One region of the Pseudomonas vranovensis genome, then DNA from elsewhere that is predicted to be linked to it. Evidence: riboswitches for the same ligand, from Rfam matches in the RefSeq annotation. Region 1 holds a riboswitch; the other holds the start of a gene.
The links. A riboswitch is a leader RNA that binds a small molecule or an ion and turns the genes downstream of it on or off. The one in region 1 is predicted to bind thiamine pyrophosphate.
Positions count from the first base shown of each region.

Region 2: linked by a shared signal. The riboswitch ahead of thiC (phosphomethylpyrimidine synthase ThiC) and the one ahead of ABVN19_RS08630 (TenA family protein) in region 1 are both predicted to bind thiamine pyrophosphate.

Region 1 is NZ_CP159259.1:1,849,547-1,852,812, forward strand. It holds gene ABVN19_RS08625 (TenA family protein) at 1-599, opposite strand, end outside; gene ABVN19_RS08630 (TenA family protein) at 603-1,250, opposite strand; TPP riboswitch at 1,330-1,444, opposite strand; gene ABVN19_RS08635 (type II secretion system F family protein) at 1,484-2,671, opposite strand; gene gspG (type II secretion system major pseudopilin GspG) at 2,687-3,109, opposite strand.
Region 2 is NZ_CP159259.1:4,377,797-4,381,062, forward strand. It holds gene thiC (phosphomethylpyrimidine synthase ThiC) at 39-1,928, opposite strand; TPP riboswitch at 2,087-2,191, opposite strand; gene ABVN19_RS20375 (TolC family outer membrane protein) at 2,334-3,266, shown strand, end outside.

The sequences.
Region 1 (3,266 bases):
ACTTTCACCAGCTCCTCGAACCGACGTTCGGTCATGGCCCGTGAGGCCAGGTCGTCCAGGTGCGCCCGGGCAGCCGTCGCAACCGCCTGATAGCCGGCACCGGCGTATTCGCCGATCCACTCGCGGTACGGGTGATCGACCAGGGCCTCGGCCCCCTCGGGGCTTAAATTGCGACCGATTTCGGCATAGCCGATGACGCAGGGGGCCAGTGCCACATGCAGGTCGAGCAGGTCGCCTGCCGCACCGCAGTCCAGGACGAAACGGGTGTAGGCCACCGTCGCCTGGTGTTCCGGTGTGGCAGTAAGCGCTTCAGGTGACAGGCCCCAGCGCTGGCACAGGCGCACATGCAGTTCGGTTTCGTCGAGAATGGCCGCCAGCCCCGCCTGGGCCGAGCGAATGTCGGCCAGGGTGCGACTCTTGTAGGCGGCAAGGGCCCAGGAGCGGGCGAACTGGATCAGGAACAGGTAGTCCTGCACCAGGTACTTGCGAAAGGCTGGCTGGGCCAGGGTGCCCGCGCCCATCTGGCGGACGAAGTCGTGGTCGACATAGCTGTTCCAGTCGGCGGCTGCGGCCTGCTTGAGGCGCTCGAAAATGTCCATGCGTTACCCCTTGAGGTCGTAGGCGGCGTCGAAAAAGGCTTGTTCCAGCGCGACGGCGCGCAGGAAGAAGTCGCTGCTGAGCTGCTCATGGGCAGGGCCTACACGGTCGAGCTCGGCGCGCAGGAAGGCGACGAAGGCCTGGAAATCCGGGTTGTCGTGCAGGGTGATCCACTCGGCATGTTCAAAGCGCGGTGGCAGTTCCCTGGGCGCACGCAGTGCCCAGTCCAGGTACAGGCCTTCGGCAACATTGAGCACCGCCAGGGCGGCGGCGTAAGAGCGGGTGGCAGCCGCTTCCTGCATGATTGCCTTGAAGCCTGCGGTGGGCACCGAATCCGGTGCCTCCAGGCGTTGAGCCTCGCTGACGCCGAGCGCCTCGAAGGCACGCAGGAAATAGGTGTTCTCTTCCCCCGAAATCACCCCGGTAAAGCGGCCCAGGCGAATGCGCGCCTCGAAGGTGTCGGCACTGGCAATGGCGGCCCCCAGCAGGGTCAGAAAGCTGTCGATGAAGCGATGGTCCTGGATCAGGTAGTTGACCATGACGGCATCGTCCAGGGTGCCGGCCATCAGTTCGTTGACGAAACGATGTTCGATGGACTGGGTCCAGCGCGGTTCGCTCTGGCGGCGAAGGGTGTCGGTAAAGCGTTCGGTCATCCTGCTGTCCTCATTGATGGCGACAGCGAGACCGATTGTTTCAGACATGGGCGGCCTCGCAGTGAGACCGGCAAAAAGGCAGGTTGGCTATCCCCATCCCTCCGCCGGCATGATCCGGATCAGGTTCGTAGGGTCACCGCGCTGCTTGCGCCAGCGGTTTCTCAGCCCGTTGCCGGGCTCCCCTTGGTGGGCCGAATCTATACAGCAAGCGCACAGGAATGTCACGTTGCCCGCTAGTGGATGCTCGAGGCCAGCTCGAAAATCGGCATGTACATCAAGATCACGATAAAGCCGATCAACAGCCCGATGAAGGTCATCAGCAACGGCTCGAACAGGCGTACGAACCACTCGATCCAGCGGCCGATCTCTTCGTCGTAGAAGTCGGCGCTGCGCTCCATCATCTGCCCCAGGTTGCCCGATTGCTCACCGGCGCGCAGCAAGCGCAGCGACACTGGTGTCACCAGTTGCCCGGCCTCCAGCGCCGCCGACAGCGACAACCCTTCGCGTACCCGTTCGCAGGCCTGCTCCAGGCGCTGGCTGGCAGCCGCCCCGAGCAGGCCACGGGCCATTTGCATGGCCGTCAGGATCGGGATGCCGCCCTGCAGCAGAATCCCCAACGAGCGGTAGAACCGTGCCAGCTCATACATCACCAGGCGCCGGTGCAGGGCCGGCAGGCGTTCGAGCTGACGGTTGAGCCAACGCCGCACCCGCGGGTCGCGGCGCAGCACGAACATTCCCACCAGCGTTGCGACAAAACCGATGCCCAGCGGTGCCTGGTGGGCATGCAGGAACATCCCGGCCTGCATCAACAACCGCGACAGCCAGGGCAGCTCGGTACCCAGGCCCTCGAACACCAGGCTGAAGCGTGGCACCACATAGCCGAGCAGGAACAGTACGACGCCACCGCCGACCAACAGCAGCAACAGCGGGTAGATCGAGGCGCTGATGATCTTCTGGCGTACTTCGTCCATGCGTTGGCGATAGGCAACATAGCGCCCCAGGGCATCCCCCAGGGCACCGGTCTTTTCGCTGGACTGCACCAGGGCGACGTAGAGCGGCGGGAACACACTCGGCAACTGCGCCAACGACTGGGAGAACGACTTGCCTTCGTACAACAGGCGCACCAACTCGCCCAGGGTCTTGCGGGCCTGGGGCGCCGACTCTTTCTCGGCCAGGCTTTCCAGGGCGTCGATCAGTGGCAGGCCGGCGTTGAGCAGGGTGGTCAGTTCCTGGCTGAACAGCACCAGGTCGAACGCCTCGCCACGCCGCCAGCGCAGCTTGGCGAAACGCTCGCAACTGCGCACGCTGACCACCCGCAGGCCTTGTTGCTCGGCCTGTTGCCGGGCTTGTCCGGCGTCCTGGGCGTCCAGCGTCAGCAAGACCACGCCAGCCTTGCCCAGTGCCTTGAGCTCGTAGCGCATGGGGCGTTCCTCCGCTTACTGCCAGCTGGTGATCTCGGCGTTTTCACCTTCGCCACCGGGTTGGCCGTCCTTGCCCATCGACAGCAGGTCGTACTCGCCATTCTCGCCAGGCTGGCGGTAGATGTAGTTGCGGCCCCACGGGTCCTGCGGGACTTTTTTCTGCAAGTAAGGGCCAGACCAGCGGGTTTCGTCGCTGGGGGCCGCCACCAGTGCGTTCAGGCCTTGCTCGGAATTGGGGTAATGCCCCACCTCCAGTCGATACAGGTCCAGGGCCTTGCCCAGGCCTTCGATTTGCGCCCGGGCCACCTTGGCCTCGGAGCGTCCCAACTGGCTGAAATACTTGGGCGCGACGATCCCCGCCAACAACCCCAGCACCACCAGCACGACCAGCAGTTCGAGCAGGGTGAACCCCTGTTGTGCGCGTTTCTTGTTGTGCATGACCAGCCCTCCATTGTGCGTCTGCAAGGCCTCATGCAAATGCCGTGCGCGTCTGCGCCAAGCCTTTGCGCCACGGGCACGGCAAGGCGGCACAGTGCTTGCGTCAGTGGATAAAAGCCTCGGCAATCGGGGCATATGCCCCACTTTTCGGGGGACG
Region 2 (3,266 bases), 2.5 Mb from region 1:
CGATGCGGTGTGCACTGCACACCGCTTGAACAGCCCGGTCAGACCTTCTTGTACAACTGGCTGCCTTCCTGGCGGAACCGCTCGGCCTGCTCGCGCATGCCATCCTCGACCGCTACATCCACCGCCTCAATGCGCTGGTTGGCGGCGTACTCACGCACTTCCTGGGTGATTTTCATCGAACAGAACTTCGGCCCGCACATCGAACAGAAGTGGGCGACCTTGGCCGAGTCCTTGGGCAGTGTCTCGTCATGGAACGACCGCGCGGTATCCGGGTCGAGGCCGAGGTTGAACTGGTCTTCCCAACGGAACTCGAAGCGCGCCTTGGACAAGGCGTTGTCGCGGATTTGCGCGCCCGGGTGGCCCTTGGCAAGGTCGGCGGCATGGGCAGCGATCTTGTAGGTGATGATGCCGGTCTTGACGTCATCCTTGTTCGGCAGGCCCAGGTGCTCCTTGGGCGTGACGTAACAGAGCATGGCGCAACCGAACCAGCCGATCATCGCCGCACCGATACCGGAGGTTATGTGGTCGTAACCCGGGGCGATGTCGGTGGTCAGCGGGCCAAGGGTGTAGAACGGCGCTTCGTCGCAGCACTCCAGCTGCTTGTCCATGTTCTCCTTGATCAGCTGCATCGGCACGTGGCCCGGGCCTTCGATCATGCACTGCACGTCGTGCTTCCAGGCGATCTTGGTCAGCTCACCGAGCGTCTCCAGCTCACCGAACTGCGCTTCATCGTTGGCGTCGGCAATCGAACCCGGACGCAGGCCATCGCCCAGCGAGAAGCTGACGTCGTAGGCCTTCATGATTTCGCAGATTTCGTCGAAGTGGGTGTAGAGGAAGTTCTCTTTGTGGTGCGCCAGGCACCACTTGGCCATGATCGAACCACCACGACTGACAATGCCGGTGACACGTTTGGCGGTCAGCGGCACATAGCGCAGCAGCACGCCGGCGTGAATGGTGAAATAGTCCACGCCTTGCTCGGCCTGCTCGATCAGGGTGTCGCGGAACAGCTCCCAGGTCAGGTCTTCGGCCACGCCGTTGACCTTCTCCAGCGCCTGGTAGATGGGTACGGTGCCAATCGGTACCGGCGAGTTGCGAATGATCCACTCGCGGGTTTCATGGATGTGCTTGCCGGTGGACAAGTCCATCACTGTGTCCGAACCCCAGCGGATACCCCAGGTGAGCTTGGCCACTTCTTCTTCGATGGACGAGCCCAGGGCGCTGTTGCCGATGTTGCCGTTGATCTTCACCAGGAAGTTGCGGCCGATGATCATCGGCTCCAGCTCCACGTGGTTGATGTTTGCCGGGATGATCGCACGACCGCGGGCGATCTCCTCACGGACGAATTCGGCGGTGATTTCTTTCGGGATGCTGGCACCGAAGCTGTGCCCGGCGTGCTGTTGCTTGAGCAGACCAGCAGCGCGGGCTTCCTGCAGCTTCATGTTCTCGCGGATGGCGACGTATTCCATCTCGGCGGTAATGATGCCCTGGCGCGCGTAGTGCATCTGGCTGACGTTGGCGCCGGCCTTGGCCCGGCGCGGGTTGCGTACATGGGCGAAGCGCAGCTTGGTCAGCTCGGCATCGGCCAGGCGCTGTTGACCGAAGTTCGACGACAGGCCTTGCAGGCGCTCGGTGTCACCACGGGCGTCGATCCAGGCCGAGCGCACATCGCCCAGGCCTTTGCGCACATCGATGATGACCGAAGGATCGGTGTAGGGGCCGGAAGTGTCGTAGACCAGCACCGGGGCATTGGGCTCGCCACCGAAGTCGGTGGGGGTATCGTCCAGGCTGATTTCACGCATGGGCACGCGGATGTCCGGGCGCGAGCCTTCGACATAGATTTTGCGCGAGCGGGTGAACGGCTGTACGGACTGTTGATCGACCTGGGCCGACTCACTCAGATTGGTAATGTATTTTTCTTGTTTACTCATCACAGGCTCTCCAGACGGCTTCCTAGCAGTGGAATGTCGGGGGAGAACCTGAAAGGCACGGACGCACCAAGGACGGTGCTGTGCCAAATGCGCGGTGATGCCTGCAGCTGCAACGGCTGACTCGACATTCCCGGACCTGGCACAAGAGACTCGCCGGGAAAGCGAGAAATCTTGTTCCCTACGCAGGCGCTAACCTGATCAGGTTCAACGGGATCCGGATTATCCGATCTCAGCCTCAACGCAAGGCACCCCGACAAGAACGTGTCCAGTCTAGACTGGACTCACCCGCAAAGCCAACAGTACAAGCACGGGCACGATAAATGGCGCAAATGGCAGATTGTTGCAAAGTGTCCGCGCATCTACACTCACCGGTTCAGAAACACTCAATTGTTCAAGGATCGCCCTATGCTGCGCAAACTTTCACTGGCCCTTGCCGTGTCTTGTGCTACCAACGGAATGGCCTGGGCAGCAGATGTGCCCTTGTCGGCAAAGACCGACCTGGTGAGCGTCTACCAGGAGGCTGTGAACAACAACGCCGATCTCGCCGCAGCCCGCGCCGACTATGGCGCCCGCAAGGAAGTGGTACCCCAGGCCCGCGCCGGCCTGCTGCCGAATCTCTCGGCCGGTGCCGAGATGATGAACACCCGCACCAAGATCGACACGCCCTCGATCACCGCCAACCGCAGCGGCAACTCCTGGCAGGCCACATTGGCGCAGCCGGTGTTCCGAGCCGATCGCTGGTTCCAATTGCAAGCGGCCGAAGCGGTCAACGAGCAGGCGGCACTGGAGCTGTCGGCAACCGAGCAGAACCTGATCCTGCAGACCGCAGAAAACTACTTCGCGGTGCTGCGCGCCCAGGACACCCTGGCCTCGACCAAGGCCGAAGAAGCAGCCTTCAAGCGCCAGCTCGATCAGTCCAACGAACGCTTCGACGTGGGCCTTTCCGACAAGACCGACGTACTGCAATCCCAGGCCAGCTACGACACCGCGCGGGCCAACCGCATCGTTGCCCAGCGCCAGGTCGATGACGCCTTCGAGGCGCTGATCACCCTCACAAACCGCTACTACAACTCGGTACAGGGCATCGTCCACACCCTGCCGGTGCAGGTGCCGATCCCCAACGACGCCAAGGCCTGGGTCGAAACCGCCGGCAAGCAGAACCTCAACCTCCTGGCGACCAACTACGCGGTCGATGCAGCTGAAGAAACCCTGCGCCAGCGCAAGGCCGGTCACGCGCCAACGGTAGACGCGGTAGCGCGCTACCAGAAAGGCGACAACGATAGCCTGGGCTTTGCCAACCCCAACCTGACCGGACAGAACTACAGCGGTGATGTCGAG